DNA from 3 places in the Aeromicrobium sp. P2_G6 genome. Region 3 is predicted to be linked to each of the others. Evidence: predicted binding sites of a transcription regulator. Region 3 holds the regulator's gene; each other region holds the start of a gene.
The links. The regulator LexA, encoded in region 3, represses DNA repair genes until DNA is damaged. The targets are predictions, from matches to a motif close to TCGAACANNTGTTCGA.
Positions count from the first base shown of each region.

Region 1: the regulator LexA is predicted to act here: its motif matches at 3,832-3,847, upstream of AC1DVU_RS07405 (HNH endonuclease signature motif containing protein).
Region 2: the regulator LexA is predicted to act here: its motif matches at 6,123-6,138, upstream of AC1DVU_RS00840 (HNH endonuclease signature motif containing protein).

Region 1 covers NZ_JBFUFH010000002.1:199,889-207,447, forward strand. The annotation lists gene AC1DVU_RS07385 (hypothetical protein) at 21-383, opposite strand; gene AC1DVU_RS07390 (MarR family winged helix-turn-helix transcriptional regulator) at 678-1,121, shown strand; gene AC1DVU_RS07395 (zinc-binding alcohol dehydrogenase family protein) at 1,114-2,094, shown strand; gene AC1DVU_RS07400 (NAD(P)/FAD-dependent oxidoreductase) at 2,137-3,810, shown strand; gene AC1DVU_RS07405 (HNH endonuclease signature motif containing protein) at 3,974-5,284, shown strand; gene AC1DVU_RS07410 (DoxX family protein) at 5,301-5,807, opposite strand; gene AC1DVU_RS07415 (pyrimidine reductase family protein) at 5,838-6,533, opposite strand; gene AC1DVU_RS07420 (endonuclease/exonuclease/phosphatase family protein) at 6,589-7,530, shown strand; gene AC1DVU_RS07425 (UBP-type zinc finger domain-containing protein) at 7,551-7,559, shown strand, end outside.
Region 2 covers NZ_JBFUFH010000001.1:162,178-169,736, forward strand. The annotation lists gene AC1DVU_RS00770 (helix-turn-helix domain-containing protein) at 257-742, opposite strand; gene AC1DVU_RS00775 (helix-turn-helix domain-containing protein) at 1,013-1,276, shown strand; gene AC1DVU_RS00780 (helix-turn-helix domain-containing protein) at 1,273-1,464, shown strand; gene AC1DVU_RS00785 (GIY-YIG nuclease family protein) at 1,461-1,889, shown strand; gene AC1DVU_RS00790 (hypothetical protein) at 1,886-2,152, shown strand; gene AC1DVU_RS00795 (hypothetical protein) at 2,238-2,741, shown strand; gene AC1DVU_RS00800 (hypothetical protein) at 2,738-2,932, shown strand; gene AC1DVU_RS00805 (hypothetical protein) at 2,929-3,069, shown strand; gene AC1DVU_RS00810 (hypothetical protein) at 3,090-3,299, shown strand; gene AC1DVU_RS00815 (hypothetical protein) at 3,296-3,703, shown strand; gene AC1DVU_RS00820 (hypothetical protein) at 3,847-4,041, shown strand; gene AC1DVU_RS00825 (DUF2188 domain-containing protein) at 4,244-4,540, shown strand; gene AC1DVU_RS00830 (hypothetical protein) at 4,691-4,939, shown strand; gene AC1DVU_RS00835 (PD-(D/E)XK nuclease-like domain-containing protein) at 5,091-5,960, shown strand; gene AC1DVU_RS00840 (HNH endonuclease signature motif containing protein) at 6,239-6,688, shown strand; gene AC1DVU_RS00845 (hypothetical protein) at 6,685-7,269, shown strand; gene AC1DVU_RS00850 (hypothetical protein) at 7,266-7,559, shown strand, end outside.
Region 3 covers NZ_JBFUFH010000004.1:374,047-381,360, reverse strand. The annotation lists gene hflX (GTPase HflX) at 1-3, shown strand, start outside; gene AC1DVU_RS15285 (ATP-dependent DNA helicase) at 165-2,096, shown strand; gene AC1DVU_RS15280 (hypothetical protein) at 2,198-4,114, shown strand; gene galE (UDP-glucose 4-epimerase GalE) at 4,139-5,104, shown strand; gene AC1DVU_RS15270 (GIY-YIG nuclease family protein) at 5,225-5,503, opposite strand; gene lexA (transcriptional repressor LexA) at 5,627-6,349, opposite strand; gene AC1DVU_RS15260 (SDR family oxidoreductase) at 6,433-7,263, shown strand; gene AC1DVU_RS15255 (hypothetical protein) at 7,260-7,314, shown strand, end outside.

The DNA of each region.
Region 1 (7,559 bases), on a different contig from region 3:
GGTTGGCCGGCTGAGCGAGGCTACTGGCCCAGCAGGATCTCGAGCAGGTTCTTCTGGGTCGGCGTCGGTGACGGCGACGGCTTCGTCGTCGGCGCCGGAGGCTTGGTCGTTGCCGTGGAAGGCTTGGTGGTCCTGGCCGCGGGCTTCGGCGCCGGGACGACTGGATCGCTGTCAGGCGACGGTGTCGTCTTGCTCGGGGTGGGCGTCGGCTTCGTGGTGGCGCCGGGCGTACGGCCGCCGACGAGCGGCGAGTCGTTGGCGGTCACGGGCAGTGACTCGAAGCGGTTTGCTGTCGCGGAGTCGCCACGGGTGAACGTCAGCACGGCCGCCGTCGCGATGGTCGTCACGACGCCGGTGGCCACGATCTTGTGGATCTTGCTCATCCGCATGGGAGGGCTCCTGTGCTGGGACGTGCCTCGGCCCAAGGGGAGTGGGTGGCCGCGGCAACGCTCGGGACAGACTATCGGTCGACCTCCACCTCAACCGAATCGTCTGGACTCTGGGACTCCTGGAACGCCAGGGCAGTGCACACGTCGAGATGTGCCGCGCCAAAGATGAGCTGGGCGAGCTTGCGTCGGTTCATGGTGCCTCCGGCAATAGATTCCATGGAATGTATGTGCTAGCGTAGCAAACATGATTCCAAGGAATATACTTACGCGGAATGCTGGTGGGGCGGCATGACCGATCTCTCCACGGTCTTCACGGACCTCGTCCGCTACCAGATCGGCCTGTGGAACGCTGTCGACGCGAGGCTTCGAGCCGACCACGACCTGCAGCTCAGCCACTTCGAGCCCCTGCAGATCATCGCGGCCCGGCAGGGTTGCCGGGTGTTCGACATCGCCGAAGAGATGGTCATCTCGGTGGGCGGCACCAGCAAGCTCGTCGATCGTCTCGAAGCGGCCGGTCACGTGCGCCGCACGGCCAATCCGGGTGACCGCAGGTCCTCGATCATCGAGCTCACTCCGGCCGGCAGCCGACTGCTGACCAAGGCCACGGTGACGTACGAGGACGAGCTCGACGTCCGGCTGGGATCGTTGATCTCCGCAAAGGAGCTCGACCGGCTGGCGTCGACGCTCGCGACGTTGCGCTCCGCCACGGCCAAGGCCGGCGACGATGCCTGAGACGATGCGCGCGGTCGTCCTGGACGCGCCTGGACCGCCCGAGGCGCTCGTGATCCGTGAGCTGCCGGTGCCGACACCCCAGCCCGGATGGGTCCTCATCGAGGTCAAGGCGTTCGGTCTCAACCGCTCGGAGCTGCACACGCGGCTCGGCCTTGCCGAGGGGGTCACGTTTCCGAGGGTCCTCGGCATCGAGGCCACAGGCGTCGTGGCCGCCTGTCCCGGCGGCGAGTTCGAGCCGGGCCGGCAGGTCGTGACGATGATGGGCGGTATGGGCCGTCAGTTCGATGGCGGCTATGCGGAGTACACCTGCGTACCAGCCGAGCAGGTGATCGCGTTCGACAGTGGGCTCGACTGGGCCACGCTGGGCGCGGTGCCCGAGATGGTCCAGACGTCGTACGGCTCACTGACTGTCGGGCTCGACGCGCAGCCCGGTCAGAGCATCCTCATCCGCGGCGGCACCTCGTCGGTCGGGATGGCGACGGCGATCCTGGCCAAGCAGCGCGGCATGACGGTGTTCTCGACGACTCGCGACCCGGCACGAGCGGCGTCGCTGACCGCGATCGGCGTCGACCACGTGATCGTCGACGACGGAGATGTCGCCGCGCAGTTGCGCGCGATCGCGCCGGACGGAGTCGACACGGCGCTGGAGCTGGTCGGCACGCCGACCTTGCCCGACACGCTGCGCGGCGTCAGGGTGCACGGGGTCGTGTGCTTCACGGGCATGTTGTCGAACGAGTGGACCGTCCGCGACTTCTACCCGATCGACTACCTCCCGCGCGGAGTACGGCTCACGGGCTACTCGGGTGAGGCGGGCGACCTGCCGGCTGCGGTGCTCCAGGACTACCTCGACGCCGTCGCCGCGGGGGACGCTCAGGTCCCGCTCGACCGGGCGTACGCCCTCGACGAGATCGTCGAGGCGCACCGAGCGCTCGAGAACGGTCATGGCGGCGGCAAGCTCGTCGTGACGGTCTGACCGGGAGGCCGAGAGTTCGACCGGGTCGGGTAGTTTCACGCCATGACGGAGTCCACGCCCGGCAACCCCGTGATCCTCGTGGTGGCCACCCCTGAGCACCACGCCTCGTTGGCCAATGAGTTCGCCAGCCGGTACGCCCGCGACTACGACCTGCACGTCGTCGAGGGCGGCCCTGAGGCGTACGCGCTCAAGGGCTATCTCATGTCCGAGGGCCGACAGGTTGCGCTGGTCGCCGTCGACCACTCGCTCGAGGGTGGTGCGCTGCCGTTGCTCGACAAGCTCCGCGTGGCGTCGCCGACGAGCCGGCGGGTCGCCCTGGTGCCGGCCAAGGGATTCGCCGCGGCGCTCGACGAGCTGAGGCCTGCACTCGGCCAGGGCCGGCTAGACACCTACCTGATCATCCCGCAGGGCGCCCGTGACGAGGAGTTCCACACCGCGATCTCGGAGTACCTCTCCGACTGGAGCTGGTCGGCGACGGCGCCGGTGGTCGCAGGCGTGCAGATCGTGGACGACGGCACGCAGTCGTCCATCCCCGGGATCCGTGACTTCCTCGACCGGATGGGCATCGCGTACGAACGGTTCCTCCCCGACAGTGAGGAGGGTCGCGACCTGATCGCCTCGATCGACGGCGACACGACGCTGCCGATCGTGCGCGCCTTCGGCCGCGAGCCGGTCACCGCGGCGACCGAGCGCACCGTCGCCGCGACGTTCTACGGCACGCCGACCGACCTCGGCGACGACTTCATCGCCGATCTGCTCGTCGTCGGCGGCGGGCCCGCAGGGTTGGCCGCGGCGGTCTATGGGGCGTCGGAGGGGCTCGAGACCGTGGTCCTTGAGTCAGAGGCGATCGGGGGGCAGGCCGGGACCAGCTCGATGATCCGCAACTACCTCGGCTTCCCGCGCGGCGTCTCGGGCATGCGGCTGGCGTTGCGGGCGCGCGTGCAGGCGACGCGCTTCGGCGCGCGGCTCTACACCGGTCGGGCCGTCACGGCTCTCCGCGTCGGCGATGTCCACGAGGTCGACTTCGACGGCGGCACGCTGCGCGCGCGCACGGTACTCGTGGCGTGCGGCGTGACCTACCGCCGCCTCGGCGTCCATGCGCTCGAGGAGCTCGAGGGTCGGGGTGTGCACTACGGCGCCGCAACGAGTGTCGCCCGGGACATGCAGGACCGTGACGTGTTCATCGTCGGTGGCGGCAACTCAGCCGGTCAGGCGGCGATCCACCTGGCACGGTTCGCCAACAGCGTCACGATCGTCGTACGCCGCCAGGGTCTCGAGGCGACGATGTCGGCATACCTGATCAACGAGATCGCGACCCACAAACGCATCACCGTGCGCACCGGCGTGCAGGTCGTCGACGGCGGCGGTGACGGGCGATTGGAGTGGATCGACCTTGAGGACTCGGGCGGGACGACCGAGCGGATGTCGGCCGGCGGGCTGTTCCTCCTGCTCGGAGCCGATCCGGGATGCAGCTGGCTGCCGCCGGAGGTGGTCCAGGACGAGCGGGGCTTCGTGCTGACCGGCCGGGAGATCCCGATGGACCGGTGGGTCGACGGGCGGCCACCGGCACCGCTCGAGACCACGACGCCGGGCATCTTCGCCGCCGGCGACGTCAGGTCCGGCTCGATGAAGCGGGTCGCGTCGGCCAGCGGCGAGGGCGCAGCCTCGGTGTCGCAGGTGCATGCGCACCTCGCACCCACCACCCCCGTCGGCTGATCTGCCCGATCGTCTCACCATTCGAACAGGTGTTCGACAATGTCGCCGGTTTGCCGTAGCATTGTCAATGCGCCGATCCGGAACGAAATGGATCGGGTGAGAACCCTTCAGTGGGCCCCAAGGTTGATGATGACTCCCTGCCCGTACGGTCTGAAGGCTTCTTGTGTCTGTTGCTCCGGTCGTGTCGCTCCTGCACCCGTTGGTGGGTGCGGTCGAGCAGATCGAGGGTGCGTTGGATCGGATGCCTGTCGGTGGGTGGTCGGGTCTGGAACCGGTGGTGTTGCGGGAGTGCGCCGAACGGTTGATGCGGGTCGAGGCACGGGTCAAGGCCCAGCTGATGGCCGTCACCCGGGCGCTGGACGAGACCGGGTTGGCCAAGGCGTCCGGGGCGTCGTCGACCGGGGCGATGTTGGCCGGGTCGTTCGGCGGTGACCGTCGGGCAGCTGACGGGCTGATCAACCAGGCCAAACAGCTCGACCGCGCACCCGCGACCGGGGACGCACTGGCCCGCGGTGACATCGGGCCGGCGCAGGCGGCGATCATCGCCTCCGCTGTCGCCGACCTGCCTGAGGACACCACCCCGGAGCAGAAGCAGGCCTGTGAGGACACGCTGATCGGCGACGCCGGCCGATACACGCTCAAGGACCTGCGGTCGCGGTCCAGGCGGATCACCGACCAGTTCAAACCCGAGCCCCAGGTCGACCAGATCGAGAACCAAACGCTGGAGGACCAGGAGAAGGACGCCTGGCGGCGTTCGGAGTTCTGGATGGTCAACGACGGCGACGGSACCTGCCGCGGCGGGTTCCGSATCCCCGAAGCCCAGGCCGACATGCTCAAGACRGCGATCGAYGCCATCAGCGCACCCCGCCGCGACCACCTCCACGACCACACCCCGGCCGCGGAGTCCTACTACGACAAAGACCTGGAATACCGGCACCGCCTCGGCATGGGATTCGCCGAGCTGTGCAACCACCTGCCCGGCGATCAGCTCCCCGGCAAAGGTGGACTTGGCGCTACGTTGATGGTCCGGTTCGACTACGACACCCTCGTCGCCGGCATCAAGCCCGCCACGTTGTCCACCGGCACCCGCATCTCCGCCGGGCAGGCCCGGCAGATGGCCTGCCGGCTCGGCATGATCCCGCAGGTGTTCAACGGCAAATCGCTCCCTTTGGATCACGGACATGAGCAACGCGTCTTCACCAAGGCCCAGAAACAAGCCCTGGACAACCGTGACGGCGGGTGCACCTTCCCCAGCTGCGACAGGCCACCCGAATGGTGCGAAGCCCACCACTGGCGCACCAGATGGGCCGACGGCTCCCAAACCACACTCGACGACGGGGTCCTGATCTGCCCCTTCCACCACCGCACCGTTCACGATGGCTGGGCGATTCGAATGTCACCGGTCGACAGCTACCCCGAATACAAACCACCCGGCTCCGACACCTGGAAACGCAACCACCGCTGGCGACCCTGAGTGCCAAGTTTGGGTTTCAGTCAGGCGTACGGACTGGTCGCCAGCTGGTGACCAGCATCCCGGCCGCGCCGAGGACTCCCGCTGCGGCGGCGCCCAGGCCGATCGCGACACCGTCGAGGTCCAGGCCGAGCGCGTGGTCGAGCGAGGCCTGCCCGCCGCCGAGGACGGCGAGCGCGGTCAGCGCAAACGCCATCGTCATGACGTACTCATAGCCCTCGCCCTCACGGAAGATGAAGAAGCCGTTGCGCCGGTGCACCGTCACGAACGCGACGGTCATGATGCCGATGCCTGCCGCGGCGGCGACCGGCACGAGGAAGCCGGCGAGCAGCGCGGCACCTGCCGCCAGCTCGAGGTAGGAGCTCACGGCGGCGTGCACCTTGGCCGGTCGCAGGCCGATGCTCTCGAACCAACCGGCCGTGCCCTTGAGCCCACCGGGGCCGAAGCCGTGGTTCCACCCGTGTGCGATCAGGGTGACGCCGAGGGCGAGACGGAGGATCAGGGACGCGGTGTCGAGCTCGTTCATGGGACTCCTTGGGTGCGGGCGACGGACAGCCTACGGGTGTCGGACTCGGACCCATCTGGTCAGCAGCCCGTCGTCGGCCTCGATCGCGTGGCCGAGTGTCATCTGGTGGTGCACGGCGTCGTCGCCGTGCGCGATGCGTGGCGCGCCGCCGGCCGCGAGGACCGGGGCGACCGTGAGGCAGAGCTCATCGACGAGGTCGAGCCTGATGAGGTCGCCATGCAGGCTGGGTCCGCCCTCGCACAGCACCCGCAGCCAGCCCCGGTCCGTGAACTCGGCGAGCACCGTGCTCCAGTCGATCTCCCCGTGGCCCTCGGCGATGACCTCGACGGTCTCGCGGAGCGCGGCGAGCGCCTTCGGCTCGGCGTCGGCAGTCGTCACGACGACCGTGCCGGGGGCGACAAGCGCCGGGGGAATGCCGAGGGTGCGGCTCACCAGCACCATCGTCGGGACCGGTGACAAGCCGAGCCGCGCGCGCCGTTCCGTGTCGACCTCGAAGTCGGCGTACCCCTCGTTGCGGGCGGTGCCGGCGCCGACCACGATGACGTCCGCGAGCGACCGGAGCAACGCGAACACCCGGGTGTCGGTCTCGCCGCCCAGCGTCCCGGACTTGCCGTCCTGGCCGGTGGCGGCGCCGTCGAGCGTCGACACGAAGTTGGTGCGCACCCATGGTCGGTCGGTTGCTGGGTACGCGTAGAGGCGTTCGAGCTCGGCGGCGTCGAGGGTCATGCGTGCAGCCTACGAAACGCCCCACGATGCGGCCATCGGTGTGCTCTCATGAGTCATGAGCCCGGTGCCTGCCGCCATCACCAAGGAGATCGCCGGCTTGCGCAAGGCCGTACGCGCAGCTGTGCCGGCCAGGACGGGCGGCAACCTCCTGATCGGCAGCTGGAACCTGCGGGCGCTGGGCGACCTGACCGAGAAGTGGAACGCCGGCCCCAACGACTCGCCCAAGCGGGACTGGCGCTCCGTGGCGCTGATCGCCGAGCTCATCTCGCACTTCGACGTGTTCGCGGTGCAGGAGGTGCGGCGCAACACGACGGCGCTGCGCTTCCTCATGGAGCGGCTGGGTCCGTCATGGCGATTCATCACGTCGGACGTCACCGAGGGCGACGCCGGCAACGGCGAGCGACTGACCTTCCTCTACGACTCCGAGCGCGTCCAGCCGTCCGGGCTCGTCGGTGAGATCGTGCTGCCCGACGCGGTCGACAAGCCGGCCAAACAGTTCGCGCGGTCACCGTATGCCGCCAGCTTCACGACCCGAGGCGTCGAGTTCATCCTGACGACGGTGCACATCATCTGGGGCAAGAACGCCGCGGCTCGGGTGCCTGAGCTGTCGGCATTCGCACGCTGGATGCGGGCCTGGGCGGATCGCACGGATGACTGGAACCAGAACCTCTTCGTGCTCGGCGACTTCAACATCGACCGGCTCGACGACCCGCTCTACCAGGCGTTCATCTCGACCGGCCTGTTCACGCCAGGCGATCTCAGCGCCGTGCCGCGCACGATCTTCGACGACGACAAGTCGCGGCACTTCTACGACCAGATCGCCTGGTTCTGGGACACCGACAGCCCCGTGCTCGCAGACATCCTCACGGGTCTGACCTACAGCAGCGCCGGCTCGGTCGACTTCGTCCCGCACGTGTTCGCCGGGCTGACCAAGAACGCACTCTCGTGGCGGATCTCGGACCACTTCCCACTGTGGGTCGAGTTCCACGTCGACTGAGCGTTTGTACGCTGGCTGCCATGGAAGCC
Region 2 (7,559 bases), on a different contig from region 3:
GACCAAAGATGAGCGCGAAAGGCGCCGGGATTCGAGCACGGATTAAGGGTGTCATGACACCTGAGCGGCGAATCCGTAACCTTTTCCGCTCAGGTGCCGCACCCTTTGGCTATGCCTTTCGACAACCAAGGGCACATCATCTCGGGGAGAACAACAATGGGGATTGACTTCGTGCGAGTGCTGGGTGTCCAGGTCTATGAGGTGGATGGACTCGAAGACGTCGCACTCTATCTAGAAGAAGATGGCATCCTATTCATCAGGTCCGGCCTTGACCCCGAGGAGTGTCGGACGATTTGTGATGACGTGCTGGGTTGCCTTGTCCCCCTGGCTTCTTAGCTGCCGACTTCGCCTTGCGCACGGTCTTCTGACCTTCATCTTCCTGCGCTGGTTGCGAAGCCTTCGGGTGCCGGACCGTGATTGCCAAACCCAAACGACTAGCAAGCTCCTTGACAAGTTCCTCATCACTGACCGCCTTCACCTCGTGCGTAATTGAGGGGGCCGCAGAACGCGGCAACCCCATCGCCTCGGCGACGGCAGACCAGACCGATTCATCGGAGAGTCGGAACGCTTTTGCCAAGGCTTGCACAGTCTCTGCGTGGGGTGGCTGTGGCAGCCGGCCCCTGTCATCGGTTACTAGCCGATGTACCTGCGCCCGCGAAAGCCCAGCCTCCCGCTCCAGGTCCTGGCGGTCCCATTTGCGGGCCACCATTTCCTGGTCGATGAGCTTCCGGTATGCGTGCATAAAACAACCTTCCGCCGTGACAACTTGCCGTGTCCAATGGACAATTCTGTTCGCGTCAAGCGCCTTCGTCGCATTTCGTGAAGCAATCCGTCAAGCAAGAGTATCGGGCGTCAAGCGGTTCTGACCGGTGGCTGAGCAATTTCTCGACGATTTGGTCTTGACGACTTGTCAAGCACTATGCAACACTCGGTCACACGGGGGTTGACAATCAAGAAGGAGGCGACAACAATGAGGAACACACCCAAACGCCGACGTTCCAGGAGTCGATGGATGAAGCTCGAAAAGCCAGAACTCATGGCCGACTACATGAAGGCCAAGGGCTTTTCTCAGGCCCGCCTTGCCCGATACGCAGAGTGCTCCCGCCAGTTCATCTGGGCGCTTCTCAACGGAGACCGGAACACCTGCACCAAGGCGGTGGGCGACCGCATCGAAGAGGCGCTGAGCCTCCTGCCCGGAACCCTTTTTTTGGACTCGGTGTCAAGTGATGCGCGACCGACCGTCAAGGGGCATGCGACAGACAAGGTCGCCGTATGACGACGCTCTCGGTATCGGTCAGAACCGCGGCGCAGCTGACCGAGATCAGCGAGACGACGATTCGTGACGCGATCAACAAGCAAGCGCTGCCGGCGCATCGCGTTGGGCGATCCATCCGCATCCTCACCAGTGACCTCGAGCAGTGGCTTCGCACCCTTGTTCGCGTCGGAAGCGAGGACGACTCATGAGCCAGACCAAAGCCTCGCTCGCGTGGCACAGGCACCCAGACCGCGAGGCACGGTGGCAGCGCAAGTACGGCGACCTGACGACCGCCAAGTACTACGTCTACTTCCTCAACGACGCTGATGGCAACGCGGTCTACATCGGCCGCTCAGTCGATCCCAAGTCTCGCCTTCGCGCCCACGAACGCAACCAGGGCAATCCGAACGGCGGCTTCTACGACACCTCGAGCTGGTACCCACTGGTCGATCACATGGAAGTCGTCGGCCCGTTCCCGTGGGACGAAGCCGTTGCGGTTGAGCGCGAGGAAATCGGCAAGCACCAGCCGCCGGCCAATCGTGACCTGACGGCCCGTGACCACCGCCCCGCTGTTGCTGCCGAGTCGCAGCGAATCCGTGACGAGTACCTGACCGAGCTTGGAGAAGCCTCATGACCGCCCTCCAGCGCCGCCTCAACGCACCCAAGCCACTCCCTGCAACCGATGTAGCCGACCGCATCCAGGTCCGCAGCGCATCAGCAACCTTCGAGTCATCCACCCGTGCGCAACTCGAAGCCGCGATTGCCAGTCGCACGTGGTCGCAAGGGTGCGAGGTGTGTGGCTCGGTGCAGATGTTCACGGGCAGCCTCGACGAGTGGCTGTCGAAGTCCGCAGCGTGGGATGAGAGCCACGAGTGCATCGCGCAGGTGTCGGCATGAGTTACGAGATGTGCGCTTTCCTCGTCGCTGCGTGGTTGATCGTCTGCCCTTGGATTGTGTCGCGTCGTCCTAGTGGCGGTGCGCGATGAAGACGCCGATCGAGGTTTCCGAGATCCGCAAGGGTGATCGGATCGTCGCAAAGTACAAGGTGTTCGACGCCGAGTACGAGGTCACCTACACCGCGTCTGGCAGCGGGCAGCCGTGGAGGTCGAAGAAGGATGTCGACATCAACTCGGAGGTGGAGCACTACCTCTTGGACCGTCCCGCACCCGCCGTGGACCTGCCGACCGAGCCGACGTTGGGATGGCTGGAGGTCAGCGACACTGGGCAAGCGAACTTCACGCGAATTCCCGGCCGCGTTCTTGGTGTCTTCAAGAATCGCAAGACGGTTGTTGATGGCGGCACCATCGGCTCTTGGTCGCACGATCTGGTCACCGCCTTCACTCCCGCGACCGCCGTCCCAACGTCCGCGCTGGACGAGTTGCGCGAGTACATGAGGAAGTTCTCAGACGGCGCGATGCTGACACGTTCCGGCAACCAGATTCGCGACTTCCTCGCCGCCGTCGACAGGGCCGGTGATCCCCGATGACCGCCGCATCCACATCAGACGCACGTAAGCGCAACACGTCGCCAGTCGATCCGGTCGAGGTTGTGGCGCGGGCGATCACCACAGCAATAGGTGAGGACTTCGACGACAACGACCGCATTGATCAGGCACTCGCGCTCGACTGTGGCCGCGATGTCGTCAACGCCCTCCGAGCCGAAGGACTACTCGCATGACCGCCCCCGACCTCGACGCAACGATCGCCGAAATCGTCGACACGGCCACCGTCATCAACGCGGCGTTCGATCGGATGCTCGCTGATGAGGACGCGCGACATGCGGCGTGGATTGCTGCGTTGGGGGGCGTGGCATGAGTGCGCAACAGGGCAGGGCCGTGCTGTTCATCATGCAGGCCAACGGTCGTGTCACGGCAGACGAGTTCTTCGAGGGAAGCTCAGAGACTGATCCGTATCACCGTGCGCGCCAATTGTGGGCGTCTGTCGAGGACGACTTCCCCGACGCTGCACACGCGATCTACATGGACGATCGCGCTCGCGAACTGATGACTGCGGCGCGCATGGCGGCGATGGGACTTTCCTCATGACCATCGAGACACCGGACCTGTTCGACGCGATTGCCGACGCGGAAGCTGAGGCGTATCCCTCGGCGCCGATCGAGGGTGAGACGAAAGCGACTGTCGATCTGGTCGCGAATGACTGGCGCAGTGATGAGGACTGGCTGTCGTTCGTCCTCGCCGCTCGCAGTGCCGCCGTGCCGGACTACAACGATCCGGTCATCAGGATCATCTGGCGCGTGGACCCCAATGTCGTCAGAGAGCGCTTGACCAACAAGCACGGCCTCACCATCGAGCCTCGCCGCTACTCCGCGTTCTGGAGTCGAGCGGCTGGCAAGAACGGCTTCCTGATTGCCGACGGATGGACGGTCAACGACGACGCCAAGGGTCACAACAAGGGCAAGCCGCAGCGGATGTATCGACTCCGCACCTGATCGCCCTGCGGCGGGGTCGTCGGCACTCCACCCTCCCCCGAGTGCGCGACAACTCCTGGCCCTGCCGCAGGTGCCTACTTCACCAACAGCAAGAAGCCCGATCGCATCAACCGACCGGGCTCCATACAAGAAGGAGTCTAGCAATGACTTGTCCACACGCTCAGTCCAAGTGGGTCGGCATCGTGTCGAACAACCCGCACCCGCCGATCACTGGAGCGCACATGTCGCAGGTGACGTGCGCCCGCGAATCCTGCATCAAGAGAGCAATCAGCGAGGTTGCAGGATTCACCAACCAGACCGCGCGGCTCTACACCTACGAAGAGTTGCGTGCCTCATGATCCCCGCCGACGCATCAACCGCAACAGAAGCTCGACACAGCGAACCGTACTCAGGTCTCGTTGACCACCTGTTCGCGATCGGCAACGCAGGCTACGAGGGGCGTCACATCGCACGCGGTCGTCACGCTGATGGTGACTACTCGTATCTCGCCGAGGAAGCAGCGCACGTCGTCTGGTGCGCACAGTCGTACCCGCTGGTCCCGTGGCCGCAGCACGCTGGGGTGACGGCATGAGTGCGGGCATCGACCTCGTCGTCGACCACGACGGCGACCGGAAAGCATGGGTCGTTCGACCGTTCGGCGACTACGGGATCAACGGCAAAGTCTTTGCCGTCACGCACACCAAGGCTGAGGCCATCGCGATCGGCGAGGTGCTGGGCAAGGTCTTCGCCGAGTTCAACAACAACAGCGATGCGTGCGAGCTCTACATCCGCACGAAGAACGGGCGCATCCAGGACAAGCGCACCTATGGCCGCGACCCCGAAACGAGTGTCGGATGACCGCCATCATCGTCGCTGGCATCGCAACCGCCGCAGCCATCGTCACCCTCTGGCGACTCGCGTACAGGTTCGCGTGGGGGCTGTGATGACCGCCGACTACTACAACGCGGCCGGTGTCATCTGCGGACTCATGGCACTCATCGTGCTCGCGTGCTGGACGTGTCTGCGGAGGCCGATGTGATGCAACTCGACCTGTTCGCCGACGACACAACGGCCGGCGTCACACACATCTGCCTGCCTGACTTCTCACTCGCATGCGGCATCGGCTACCTCGAGAAGCCTGCCAATGACCGCGTGCTGTTCGGCTGGTCCAAGCCGCCGACATGCCCGTGGTGTCACAGCCTTGGACGCGCGTATTGCCAGCACGTTGCCAGCGAGATGCAACAGAGGGCCGCATGACGTGTCACAGCCCAGATGCCTGCACTGCCGACCAGTGCTGGGTCTGCGAACCCGACGAATGCCCAGATTGCCTGCCGCGGTCCGAGTGCCTGGCTTGCTCTGACGACCGCAGATACGACGAAGAACGCGACGCCCGACTTGAGGAGAACCTATGACTTTCGAACCCGGACTGCACGAGGACGTCCCGAACGCGGCCTACCACAGTGGCCTCAGATCGAACCCGAAGCCACTATCGGCATCCATGGCGAAGTGCTTGGTCACGAAGTCGCCCGCCGAGTTCAAGTGGGAGCAGGAGAACCGCACCGAGAAGACGGCGTTTGATGAGGGGCAAGCGGTTCACGAGCTCGTCCTTGAGGGTGAGTTCAAGACGATCGACGTGTACGACTTCGATTCCTGGCGCACGAAGGAATCACAGCAGGCGAAGGCTGAGTCGTATGCCAATGCCCGTCACCCGATGCTGCGTAAGGATGTGCGCAACCTTGAAGCAATGGCGCTCGCGGTTCATTCGTCGCCGCTCGCATCGTCCATCTTCACGAACGGTCGCGCTGAGGTGTCGGCGCTCGTACAAGACCCCGGCACCGGCATCTGGTTACAGGCGCGGTTCGACTGGCTGACACTCCCCGACATTGGCGCACCACGCATCGGCGAACTGAAGACGACGGCCAAGGGTGCGAATCCGCGTTCGTTCAACCGTGAGATTGCCGAGTACCGCTATCACCTTGCGGGCGCGTTCTATGGCCGCGTTCTCAAGCTGCTCGGTTACGACGACCCGACATTCACGTTCGTCGCTGTCGGCAAGAGCGCACCGCATTTCGTGTCGGTGCTCGAACTGTCCGAAAAGGATCGGCTGATCGGCGACATGTTGGTCGACAAGGCGATCAGCACGTATGCGACCTGCCTCGAGCGTGACGACTGGCCTGGTTTCGATCGGGAGATTCACGCGACCGACCTGCCGAATTGGAGCCTGTACGAGGCCGAAGAGATCGCGGGTATCAATGGCGACATCCAGGTTCCAGCATGACCGCCCGGAAGTACGCGCCGATCTGTTCGTACCCCGGATGCGGCAGGGCGCATAACGCCCGTGGCCTATGCAACCCGCATGGGGCCATGCAGCGCCGGGGTGAACCACTCCGACCAATTCAGGACCGCACCGGGCCTGTCGCACGACCTGTCGTCGATCGATTCGCAGACATGGTCGCACTTGCCGACAGTGGGTGTCTTGAGTGGATCGGTGGGCTAACGCTGGGTGGCTATGGTTCGTTCGCCGTAGATGCCACGAAGGCGACACCGCGTAGGGATATGGCGCACCGATGGTCATACGAGCATCACGTCGGCCCGATCCCGGATAGCTACGACATCGACCACCTGTGCCGCAATCGTCGATGCGTCAACCCTGACCACCTAGAGGCAGTCACCCGGCGCGTGAACATCCAGCGCGCCACGGCCCTCATTACTCATTGCCCACAGGGTCATGAGTACAACGCGGGGAACACGGTCGTCAATGCAAAGGGTCACCGCAAGTGCCGTGCCTGCGTGCAGGAACGAGAGCTGAAGCGCAGACCGGTCCGCCTCGCAACCAGGCGGGCAGAACGCGCCGCACGAGGGCTCAAGCGGGGCGGCCCTGAGCGCAAGACCCAGTGCCATCGGGGACACCCGCTAGCTGGCGAAAACCTCTACGTCTCCCCGAAAGGCACTCGAGGCTGCCGCGAATGCAGGCGCCTCAACCACCTACAGCGAAAGGCAGCATGACCATGGACATCACAGCAACCACGGCGCCACGCAGTGACCAGCAGAACTTTGATGACTACGCAGCCGGCGTGGCGCGTGTCGTCACCATCACCGAGGTCAAGGCTGGGTCATCGGAGCAGCCCGTCGAGATTCACCTGACTGAGTTCCCTGGCCGCCCGTACAAGCCATCCAAGAGCATGCGTCGCGTACTCGTCGCAGCATGGGGGGCGGAAGCGTCTGAGTACGCAGGCCGGCGCATGAAACTCGTAGGCGATCCAGACGTGAAATTCGGCGGCGTTGTCGTGGGGGGCATCAAGATCGCAGCCCTGTCGCACATCGACAAGCCGCTGAAGTTGGCGCTCACTGTCACCCGCGGCAAGAGAGCACCGCACGTCGTCGACCCGTTGCCCGACGCCCCATCATCCCCGCCACTCGAAACAACAGCCGAACGTGCAGCCAAAGCCGTCGACTACTTCGCAGGCCGCAACGTGTCCCAGAGCAACCTCGAAGCACACGTCGGCAAGCCAATCGCCGAGTGGGATGACGCGGATCTCGCAGACCTGAAGTCGAACGCTGACTCGATCGCGGACGGTGCAGCATGAGCGCGGAAGAGTTCGGCATCGAAGACCTGCCGACAATCATGGAGGGCCTTTCGCCCAGCAGTATGGCTGCGCATCTGGACCGTGACAGACCCTATGACGGCCAGCCACACACAGACATGGGCGAGCGTGGCAAGACGCTGGTAGAGGGTCTGACCTACCGCGACGTGCGCGACTGCTTCATCCGTGCATGCTTTGAATCCAGCGGCCTGCCGATCAGTGGGTGGCCCGGAAGCGTGTACGACCTGCCGTGGGACGACATGGACATCATCGCCGTCGCTCAGAACCTCTCG
Region 3 (7,314 bases):
TAGGCGAGAGGTTGCCGGCGGTCTCGGTGGTTTCGAGGCTCCGCACCTCAACCACCGGTGGTTGAGGTGCGGAGGCCGCCAGCGGCCGGAGCCTCGAAACCACCTACGACATGCCCTGTGGACGCGCGTCAGGTCTTGGTGCGTGCCGCGACTAGCCTTGCGACATGCCCTCCAACCCTGATGTCCGCGCGGTCCTCCATGCCGCTGTGGAGGCTGTCGGGGGAGAGGACCGGCCCGGCCAGATCGAGATGGCCGAGGCGGTGCAGCACGCCCTGGAGAGCGGTGAGCACCTGCTCGTTCAGGCCGGCACCGGCACCGGCAAGTCACTCGGCTACCTCGTGCCGAGCCTGCTGCACGGCAAACGGGTCGTCGTCGCCACGGCGACGCTCAACCTCCAGCACCAGCTCGTCGAGCGCGACATCCCCGCGCTCAAGGACGCCGCCCGGGCGACGCTCGACATCGTCCCGCATCACGCCGTCGTCAAGGGTCGCAGCAACTACGCGTGCCTGCACCGCATCCGCGAAGGCGCTCCAGATGATCAGGGCACGCTCATCGAGGTGCCGGAGGGTTCGCTCGGCGCCGAGGTGCTCGAGCTGCGCGAGTGGGCCGAAGAGCAGGCCAAGGGCGCGCACATGGCCGACCGCGACTCCGCCCCCGCTCACACCGAACGGGCCTGGCGACAGGTCAGCGTCAACCACCGTGAGTGCCTCGGCGCCTCGCGCTGCGCCCACGCCCTCGAGTGCTTCGCCGAGCGAGCCCGCGAGGACGCGCACACCGCCCAGCTCGTCGTGACCAACCACGCCCTGCTGGCGATCGATGCGATCGACGGCGTGCCGATGCTGCCGGAGTACGACGCGGTGATCGTCGACGAGGCCCACGAGCTCGCGGCACGCGTCACCCAGGCGTCGACCGACGAGCTCGACCCCGTCCTCGTCGAACGGGCGGCGCGACGTGCCCGCGTCCAGGTCGAGGGCAAGGAGGCCGACGACCTCACGGACGCGTCGGACGCGCTGGCCGACGTCCTGGCCCGCACCGAGGAGGGCCGCATCGACGACCCGCCGCAGCCGTTGCGCGAGGTGCTGGCGTTCGTACGCGATGCGGCCCGGGCGTGCCTCTCGGCATTCCCCAAGGAGAAGGACAAGGGCGAGCCCGACGCCGCCCGGCAGCAGTCCCGCGGCATGGTCGACGACGTCCGCAAGATCGCCGAGCGCATGGCCGCCAAGGGTGAGACCGAGGTGCTCTGGATGAGCGACAACCGCGGCAACAAGCAGCTCCACATCGCGCCGATCGATGTGTCGGCAAGCCTGCGCGACAAGCTCTTCGGCGACAAGACCGTCGTGCTGACCAGCGCGACGCTCAAGCTGGGCGGCGGGTTCGATCCTGTCGCGCGTTCGCTCGGCCTGGAGCCCGGCGACGACTCGTGGATCTCCCTCGACGTCGGCTCGCCGTTCGACTACCGCAAGCAGGGCATGCTCTATGTCGCCCGCGACCTGCCCCTGCCGGGCCGCGACGGCCTCGAGGAGGCGCAGCTCGCCGAGATCACGGCGCTCGTCGAGGCAGCCGGCGGACGTACGCTCGGATTGTTCTCGTCGCGACGCGCGGCTGAGAAGGCTGCCGAAGAGGTACGCACGCGGCTGCCCGACATCGACATCTGGTGCCAGGGCGATGCGCAGCTGCCCGAGCTTGCCCGCCGCTTCGCGGAGACGCCGAGCACGTGCCTGTTCGGCACCCTGAGCCTGTGGCAGGGCGTCGACCTGCCGGGCGACACGTGCCAGCTCGTCATCATCGACCGCGTGCCGTTCCCGCGGCCGGACGACCCTCTGATGAGTGCGCGCCAGCGGCTCGTCGAGAAGCGCGGGGGCAACGGTTTCATGAGCGTCGCCGCGAGCCACGCCGCGCTGCTACTAGCGCAGGGCACTGGCCGGCTGATCCGTCGGGCGACCGACAAGGGAGTCGTCGCGATCCTCGATCCGCGCATCGTCACGGCACGCTACGGGTCGTTCCTCGCCGCCTCGCTGCCGGACATGTGGCGCACGACGGATCGCGGGACCGCCCTGGCCGCACTGCGTCGCCTCGACGAGGCCGCCAAGGGCTGACTCAACGCTGCGAAGCTCGCAGAGCGTGGCATGCAGTCAGGGGTGGCGAAGTTTGATAGCCTGTCGCAGATTCTCTTCTGCCGTCGACGCCTGGGAACTCCATGAAACTGCGCCTGCCTGCCTTGCTGCTCGCCCTCCCGGCGGTACTTTTCGGGACCCTTGTGGCGATTCCCGCAGAGGCGTCGACCTATGACGTGGCTGTGTCCACCAAGATCATCGCGATCAACACGTCTGGCCTGGGCAAGGTCTCGGTGAAGTGCTGGGCGACCAAGACCTGCAAGGGCAGGCTCTCGTTCAACAGCACGAGCACCCGCACGCGCTACTACAGCGTGCCCGCTGGTGCCACCCGCACGGTCGAGGTGGCCGTACGCACGAGCGAGGCCGCATACCCGTGGACCGGAGGCACAGCACTCGGCGACGTGTTCTACAAGAACGCCGTCCTGGTCGTCAACCAGGACTACCCGCGCGACAAGACGCGCACCTACGGCGTCAAGACCGAGACGTTGCTGCCCTACCAGCAGCTCAAGGGGGCCGTCCAGGGCCCGGACGGACACGAGGCCACCGGCGTCAAGGTCGAGCTGGTGCGCACGATCAGGGGCGGAAACACCCAGGTCGTCCGCACTGCCGAAATCCCTGACACAGGCGGCAACTACTCGTTCAACGTCGCCCTCGGCACCAACAACACCAGCTCCGCTCCCTACAAGCTGCGCATCAGCGGACACGACAGCGACGGGACGTTCCGCTCCTGGTACTACCGCGGCGGCGATGGCGGTGCCAGCGGCGGACGCTACCTCGACGAGGGCTCGACGATTCGGGTCAACAAGCTGGGCGACTACGACGCCAACTTCTCGTACGGCTCGATCGCGGGCACCGTGACGGACAGCATCAACGGCGGCTCGGCCGAGGTCACCGTGGCCGCGCCCCCGCCGGTCTACTCCACCAACTACAAGACGCTGCGCGAGTACGACTTCCCGTCCTGCGGCAACATCTATGGCAAGACCACGAGCAGCAGCAGTGGCGCCTACCGGATCGACTTCCTGCCGCTCTATGCCGGCGTCCCTCGCTACATGGTGCGGGCGTCCTCCGCCGGGGTGGAGACGTGGAACACGCCGAACGGTGGCGGCACGGGCTTCGGCAGCTGCCTCGACGTGGTGGACTACGGCAGCCGGACCGCAGCCAACCTCCTGTCGATCCCCACGGCCGGCAGCCAGCTCGTGTACAACCCGCAGGTGAAGCTCAGCGGCAACTCGGTCAACATCGATGGTGCCTTCAGCGGGTTCTCGCCGACCACGGGCGACCGCTACGTCACCCTGCGCGAGAAGATCCCCGGGATCCCGGTGCTGTCTTCGCCGGTCGTCGCAAGAGGCAGCGTCAACACCTCCGGCAACGCCAGCGGCGCCAGCGCGATCAAGAACGTTCCGCCCGGCAAGTACTGGGTCGAGATGGGCCGGCGCACGACGTGCTCGGCTTGGTATCCGAGTGTCTACCCGGACAACAACGCCTACTTCAGTGGTGAGGATCGCGGCGCGGAGCGTTGGAAGACCGTCGCCGGCTACAAGGAGGAGTACGCCAAGTCCGTCGCGATGGGCTACGTCCGCAAGACGCCGCCGAGCGGCTACAAAGGCTGGATGTACCGCGGCTACTGCAAGGCGCTCGGCGCGGGCACCTACGACAACACACTCAACCTCGACAGCACCCTCGGCCAGACCAAGACCGTGGTGACCCACACCGTCCGCAAGGGCGCGATCGTGCGCGGCCATGTGTCGCGGGCCGGTGGCAAGACCAACAAGGAATTGATGGTCCGGTTGTCGTCGTCGGACGGCAAGCGTGTGATCCGTACGGACCTGACCGACAGGAGCGGCAACTTCTACGTGGCAGGCCTGCCGTCGGGCACCTGGACGATCTCGGTCAACTCCGACTCGTGGCGCGGCATCGGGCGTACGTTCACCGGCAAGCACTCGATCAGCGTCACGGCGGGCCACTCCTACAGCGCTGGCACCCTCCGCTTCAAGGGGTGACACGGCTCTGACAGGGTTGTCGTCATGACAGTCCTCGTCACCGGCGGCGCCGGCTACATCGGCTCGCACATCGTCCGGGCATTCCGGCTCGCCGGCCTCGACTGCGTCGTTGTCGACGACCTCTCGAGCGGGCACCGGGAGTTCGTCCCCGACGAGGTCGAGTTCATCGACGCCAACATCCTCGACAGCACGCTCATCGCCAAGGAGATGGTCGAGCACGAGGTCGAGGCCGTCGTGCATCTCGCCGGGTTCAAGTACGCCGGGGTGTCCGTGCAGCGACCGCTGCACACGTACGAGCAGAACGTCCAGGGCACCGTCAGCCTGCTCCAGGCGATGCACGAGGCGGACGTCGACAAGATCGTGTTCTCCTCCAGCGCCGCGGTCTACGGCACGCCCGACGTCGACATCGTGACCGAGTCGACGCGCACCGCGCCCGAGTCGCCCTACGGCGAGAGTAAGCTGATCGGTGAGTGGCTGCTGCGCGACGCGGCTCGTGCCTTCCCGATGCACCACACGTCGCTGCGCTACTTCAACGTCGTCGGCTCGGCTGTCCCTGACCTCTACGACACGAGCCCGCACAACCTCTTCCCGCTGGTCATCGAGGCGCTGCTCGAAGGCCGTACGCCGCGGATCTTCGGCGATGACTACCCGACGCCCGACGGCACGTCCGTACGCGACTACATCCACGTCGCCGACCTGGCCGAAGCGCACGTCGTCGCAGCGCAGAAGCTGCTCGCGGGCGACGAGCTCGAGCCGGTCTACAACCTCGGCAGCGGCGACGGGGTGTCGGTGCGGGAGATCATGACGGCGGTCGCCGAGGCGACCGGCATCGCGTTCGAGCCCGAGGTCGTGGACCGCCGCCCCGGCGACCCTGCTCGCATCGTGGCGTCAGGCGAGCTCGCCACGCGCGACCTTGGCTGGGCGATGCGGCACTCGCTGATCGACATGGTCAGCAGCGCCTGGAACGCCCGCCAGAGCCACCCCGTCTGACGTCGCTCCGTTCCCTAAGGAGGCCGCCCGCGGCCGACTGGGAGCGAGCGAGGAACGAGCGAGCGAAGGGCGGTGAGGTTCAAGGCTTGCGTAGGAACTCGCCTGTGCGATCGATGAACTTCACATCAGCTGCGACTCGTCCTCGACCCTGACACCGGGACCGGTCGCTACCAACTTCTTCTTCTTGCTGCGGGTCCAACCATGCACGGTCCGCTCTCGGCCCCATGCCTCCGACACCCGCTCGTATTGCTCGAAGTAGAGCAGCCTTACCGGCAACCTCGTACGCGTGTAGTCGGCAGCGAGACCTTGACGGTGTTCCCAGAGTCGTCGCAGGAGATCGCGAGTACTGCCCACATAGAACGTGCCGTCAGCGCACAGCAAGACGTAGAAGTAGCCCATCGGCGGATCATCGCCGAGCCAGGCGACACGCGCTGGACTCCATCCACAGGCTGGCGAGTTGCCGTACGCCCCTTCGGTCGCTGGCGCTCCCTCCCGCGACTTCGTCGCTAGGGGCCGGAAGCGTCAGACCTTGCGGAGGACGGCGGTGACGATGCCGAGGATCGTCGCGTGGTTGCCGTCGATCGGGTCGTATGCCTCGTTGTGCGGCAGCAGCCAGACGTTGCCGTCCTTGCGCTGGAACGTCTTGACCGTGGCCTCGCCGTCGAGCAGGGCGGCGACGATGTCACCGTTGTTGGCGGTCTGCTCCTGGCGGATCACGACGTAGTCACCGTTGCAGATCGCGGCGTCGATCATCGAGTCACCGGACACCTCGAGCAGGAACAGCGTGCCGTCACCGACGAGCGACTTGGGCAGCGGGAAGATCTCCTCGACCTGCTCCGTCGCCAGGATCGGCCCACCGGCGGCGATGCGGCCGACGAGCGGGACGTTGGTGGCCTGGGGGAGTGCGTCGCCGATGCCGGTCTCGTCGAACGTGCTCTCGGTGGCGCTGCTCATCGAGCGACGAGCTGCCATCACGTCGGGCAGGAAGATCTCGAGGGCGCGCGGACGGTTGGGGTCGCGCTTGACGTAGCCGAGGGCCTCGAGGGCGCGGAGCTGGTGTGCGACGGACGACGTGCTGGTCAGTCCGACCGCTGCGCCGATCTCGCGCATGCTGGGCGGGTAGCCCCGCTTCTCGATCTCGTCGCGCAGGAACTCGAGCACCTTGCGCTGCCGAGCGGTCAGCCCGGAGGAGTCTGCGGGCCCGTCGGGGAGCTCGGTGACATCGGCATTGCGGTCATCGGTCATGCGGGAAGAGTAACCCGGATCACGCGGCCAATCAAACATACGTTCGATGGCGTGTCGCGAGTCGTGACGTCTACGTTGGTCCCGTGTCGAAGCCCCTCGTGAAGCCCGGAAGACCTCGTTCAGCTGTCGTGACCGGCGCCGGGAGGGGCATCGGGCGGGCCATCGCCGTCGAGCTGGTGGGCCGCGGGTTCGAGGTCATCGTGACCGATCTCGACGCCGATGCCGCAGAGCTCACGGCCAAGGAGATCGGCGCTGCGGTTGGCCTCGGCCTCGACGTGACCGACCCCGAGGCCAACCGCGACGTCGCCGCGCGCGCCCGCGAGCTCGCGCCGCTCGGCGCCTGGGTGTGCAACGCCGGTGTGCTCGCCGAGGGCGATCTGACGGCGTTGTCGGTCGGCCAGGTACGCGCGATGGTCGACGTCAACGTGCTCGGCGTGATGTGGGGCGTACGCGCGGCCGCTGATGCGTTCCGTGACCAGGGCGGCGTGACCGGCGGCGACATCGGCATCCTCGCCTCGCTCAGCGCTCACGCGCCGGTGCCGGGGCTCAGCGTCTACGCCGCGACCAAGGCCGCGGTGCTGTCGCTGACGACGTCGCTTGCGTCCGAGCTCCGCCACGACAAGATCAGGGTGCATGCTGTGTGCCCAGACGGCGTCGACACCGCGATGGTCGCCGCAATGGACGCACAGGGTGACGTACGCGCCGCGCTGGCCGCGGGTGTCCTGCTCACCCCGCCGCAGGTGGCACGCGAGCTGGTCGACATGTTCGGCACCGGTCGGGTCTACAAGACATTGCCGGCGTGGCGAGGCGTCGTCGCACGCACCGCTTCGCTCTCGCCGCGAGTCGCGCTCCACGTCGATCCCTGGGTGCGCAGGCTCGGCGCCCGCCGACTCAAGAAGGCAGGCAAGCGATGACGTACCTGGTGGTCGGCACTCGTGCCGGCAGTGGCTGGTCGGTCGAGGTGC